DNA from 2 places in the Micromonospora sp. NPDC050784 genome. Region 1 is predicted to be linked to the other one. Evidence: riboswitches for the same ligand, from Rfam matches in the RefSeq annotation. Region 1 holds a riboswitch; the other holds the start of a gene.
The links. A riboswitch is a leader RNA that binds a small molecule or an ion and turns the genes downstream of it on or off. The one in region 1 is predicted to bind thiamine pyrophosphate.
Positions count from the first base shown of each region.

Region 2: it holds a riboswitch for thiamine pyrophosphate, as region 1 does, so the genes downstream of both, ACIBD9_RS27935 (ECF transporter S component) here and ACIBD9_RS14060 (thiamine phosphate synthase) in region 1, are expected to answer to the same signal.

Region 1 is NZ_JBITGG010000008.1:225,412-227,604, reverse strand. It holds gene ACIBD9_RS14065 (ThuA domain-containing protein) at 1-959, opposite strand, end outside; TPP riboswitch at 1,272-1,381, shown strand; gene ACIBD9_RS14060 (thiamine phosphate synthase) at 1,376-2,002, shown strand; gene thiO (glycine oxidase ThiO) at 1,999-2,193, shown strand, end outside.
Region 2 is NZ_JBITGG010000025.1:93,692-95,884, forward strand. It holds gene ACIBD9_RS27930 (ABC transporter ATP-binding protein) at 1-664, opposite strand, end outside; gene ACIBD9_RS27935 (ECF transporter S component) at 783-1,376, opposite strand; TPP riboswitch at 1,451-1,555, opposite strand; gene ACIBD9_RS27940 (alpha/beta fold hydrolase) at 1,663-2,193, shown strand, end outside.

The DNA of each region.
Region 1 (2,193 bases):
CGCTCGATGTAGAAGACCCGCCCGTCCGGGGCGATGTCCAACTCCATCGGGTTGCTGGTGTTGCTGTCCAGCGAGACCTTCTCGAAGTTCGAGGTCTTCGAGGCGCCGCAGTCGGCGTTCTCGACACCGGCCGCGGTGCGGATGCCGCCGAGCAGGTGGGAGAGGAACTCGGGCTCCGCGTACGACTCCCGGGTGTGCCCGCCTCCGGTGTACCAGGAGCGGCCACCGTCGTAGTCCTGACACCAGGCGATCGGGTGGTCCGCACCCATCGCGCCGGCACCGGCGGTGTAGCTCTTCTCGTCCAGGCTGGCCAGCACGTGCACGTCCGGCCGGGGGTTGGTCTGGTAGTTGTACCACTCGTCGAACCGGGACCAGCGGTCCGGCAACCCGGCCGTGGACGGGTGGGCGTGGTCCTCCACCTTGACCGTGGCCTGCTGGTTCTGCGGGTGGTTGGCGAAGTACGCGCCGACCAGGTCGCCGTACCAGGCCCAGCTGTACTCGGTGTCCGACGCGGCGTGGATGCCGACGTAACCGCCGCCGGCCTTCACGTAGCGCTCGAACGCCGCCTGCTGGTCGGCGTTGAGCACGTCACCGGTGGTGGAGAGCCAGATCACCGCCTTGTACTTCGCCAGGTTGGCGTCGTTGAATGCGGCGCCGTCCTCGGAGTTGTCCACGGTGAATCCGTTGGCAGCACCGAGCTGTTGGATGGCGGCGATACCGGTGGGGATGGAGTCGTGCCGGAAGCCGGCGGTCTTGGAGAAGATCAGGACGGAGAAGGGATCGGCCGCGGCCTTTGGCGCCTTCGGCACCACCTGGCTGACCGGGGCTGCGGCTTGCGCATCCCGTGGGGGAACCTGGGCGGCCGCCTGGGCGGGCGCGCCGAACAGGGTGGTCGAGGCCATGGCCAGGGAGATCAGGGTTGCGGTGATGGGTACGCGGGCACGACGAGAACGGGACACGCCGCCTCCTGTGTCGTAGTGACAGAGCTCGCGGGAGTCGGCTCGCCGAAGGCCGTCCCTGATGGAGCCGGTGGTCACACCGTGCGACGGTGCCTCCACCGACATTTTGTCGAATCGCTGAACAAATTAATTCGGCTGCCTCGATGTCGGGCAAGATGCAGACGGGTAACGGTTCTGCAACGGGGGGCGACATTCCGAACAGGACCGTATGAAGTGCCCCATGGATCTTGGTCGTTCTGGTGCGGTCCGGCCCACCGGCCGCCGTCGACCCCGCGCCTTGGCAGGCCGGCGGATCTGTCGTACGGTGACACGCAAGTAACCCACGGGAGCCCGGTGTACCGGGCTGAGAGGGGGGCTGACAGCCCCCGACCGTCGAACCTGATCCGGGTAATGCCGGCGCAGGGAGGAGCGTTGCCGTGCCGTCCCTGGGGCGATTGCATCTCATCACCGACACCCGACCCGGTCGCGACCCACTCGCCGTGGTTCGCGCCGCCCTCAGCGTGGCCCACGCCGATCTGGTGGTGCAGGTCCGGGTCGAGGATTCCGCCACCGACCGCGAGGCGTACGACCTGACCCGGCGGGTGCTTGCGCTCTGCGCGCCGTACCGAGCGACCTGCCTGGTCAACGACCGGTTGCACGTGGCGCTGGCGGCGGGCGTCGCCGGTGGGCACGTCGGCGCCGACGACCTGCCGGTCGACGCCGCCCGCCGGGTGCTCGGCCCCACCGGTGTGCTGGGCGCCACCGCCCGCGCACCGGGCCCCGCCCGCGAGGCCGTCGGGGCGGGCGCCAGCTACCTCGGCGTCGGGCCGTGCCACACCACCAGCACCAAGACCGACCTGCCGGACCCCATCGGGCCCGCCGGGGTACGCGCCGTCGTCGACGCCGTCGACGTCCCGGTCATCGCGATCGGCGGAGTGACCGCAGCCCGGGTGCCCGCGCTGCGGGCCGCCGGGGCGTACGGGGTGGCGGTGGTCGGTGCCGTCTCCGCCGCCGCCGACCCGGCACGGGCTACCGCCGAGCTGATCGAGGCCCTGACGTGCTGACCGGCCGGTCCCCGTCACCGCCGTCGCGCGACCGGGTCCGGCCGGACGTGGCAGTGGTGGGGGCGGGGCCGATCGGGCTGGCGATCGCCTGGCGTTGCGCCACGCGCGGGCTGCGAGTGGTGGTGCACGATCCGGCGCCCGGCTCGGGGGCGTCGGCGGTGGCCGCCGGCATGCTCTCCCCGGTCGCCGAG
Region 2 (2,193 bases), on a different contig from region 1:
GTGTGCCGTCGGCGCGGACGCCGCCACCCGGTTCCAGGACGACCACCCGGTCGACCAGCGGCAGCGCCTCGGCCACCCGGTGCTCGACCAGGATCAGCGTGGTGTCGGAGTCCAACGCGCCGGCCACCGCGTGCCGGACCAGGTCGGCCCCGGCCGGGTCGAGGTTGGCGGTCGGCTCGTCGAGCAGCAGCAGGGCGGGGCGCAGGGCCAGCGCGCCGGCCAGGGCGAGGCGTTGCTGCTCGCCGCCGGAGAGCGCCGCGGTGTGGCGGTCCCGGGAGTACGGGAAGCCGACCCGGTGCAGCGCCTCGTCCACCCTGGGCCAGATCTCGTCGGCCGGCACGCCCCGGTTCTCCAGCCCGAACGCGACGTCGTCGCCGCAGCGCGCCATCACCAGTTGGGTCTCCGGGTCCTGGAAGACGATGCCGACCCGTTCCCGCCCCTTGCGCGGGTCGAGCCCGTCGATCTCGACGGTGCCCTCCTGCTCGCCGGAGTCCTCGGGAAGCAGCCCGGCCAGCGCGCTGAGCAGGGTGCTCTTCCCGGCCCCGGAGGGCCCGAGCAGCAGAACCCGCTCCCCAGCCTCAACCCGCAGGTCAACCCCGCGCACCGCCCAAGCGCGCCGTCCAGCGTGCCGCCACCCGAACCCCCGCAGCAGTACCCCGCCCACCAAACCCACCCCCTCCGGGCCGCGCGCCCGCGCCTATCCCCGGTTGATCAAGAGGTTTGCGTCAGGAGATCGCCTCCTGTTGACGCAAACCTCTTGATCAACATCATCGTCCAGGGGGTCAGATCAGGGCTCGGTTTCGGCCTGCCGGGAAGCGGTCCAGGACGCCGGTGTTGGCCAGGGCCTTCGTGAGCAGCCAGCCGCCCACGCCGGCGATCACGGTGGCGCTGACGATGGTGAGCAGCGCGTACGGGATGCGGTAGTCGGTCAGCGCGTAGTCGACGTTCCAGACGAAGAAGTCGAACAGCGCCGCGCTCAGGCCGGTCAGCGCGCCGGCGAACACCGCGGTCGGCAGCCGGAACGACCGGTACCGGAAGGCGGCGAAGGCCAGCTCGGCGCCGATGCCCTGCACGATGCCCTGCGGGATCACCGTGCCGGCCCACTGGCTGCCCAGCAGCGCGGACAGGACCGCGGCCACCGTCTCGCAGTAGAGCGCGGCGCCGGGCTTACGGATGACCAGCCCACCGATCACCGCCGGCATCAGCCAGACGCCGTAGAGCAGCGTCTGCGCCGGCGGGAAGAAGGCGAACGCGCCCTCGGTGGCGCTCCAGACCAGGCCCCAGGCCCAGAAGATGACGCCGAAGGCGACCGCGATCACCGAGGCGACCACGATGTCGATGGTGCGCCAACGGTGTGTGTCGGTGGTGGATTTCATGTGTTGCTCCCAGTTCGTGAGTGCGAACCAGGAGAAGACGCACGCCGCGTCCGGTGGCACCGGACTGCGGCGCGGCTGGAGGTCGACCGAACTCCCTGCGCTGGCATTACCCAGATCAGGTTCGAGGGTCTGCGGGCGTGCCCGCACTCTCAGCGCTGTGCGCTCCCCTGTCGGATATGAAGTTGTCTCGCTGACGCTAACACCGACCTGGGGCGCGGGCCCAGCAGGGCATCCGCCTGACCTGCGGGAGAGGCCGGCCCGCCGCCGGCTGGGTACGCTTCCGATCATGCGGGTTGACGCGCGAGGCTTCACGTTCGAGGTGACCGTCGACGGTCCGACGGACGGCGCACCCGTCCTGCTGCTGCACGGTTTCCCCCAGCACAGCGGCGAGTGGGACGACGTGGTGCCGACGCTGCAGACGGGTGGGCTGCGCACGTACGCGCTGGACCAGCGCGGTTACTCACCGGGCGCCCGGCCCACGGTGGTGGCCGACTACCGGATCCCCGAGCTCGTCACCGACGTGGTGGCGGTGCTCGACGCGCTCGGGCTGGATGCCGTGCACCTGGTCGGCCACGACTGGGGCGCGATCGTGGCCTGGGCGGTCGCCGCCCGGCACCCCGAGCGGGTCCGCACGCTGACGGCGGTGTCCGTGCCGCATCCGGCGGCCATGGCGCACGCCCTGAGCACCGACGCCCAGCAGAAGGCCCGCTCGTCGTACATCGCGCTGTTCCGCAAGCCGGAGAAGGCGGAGAAGGTGCTGCTGGCGTGGCACGCCACCGCGCTGCGCAAGCTGCTCGGCGGGGTGGGCGACACGGCC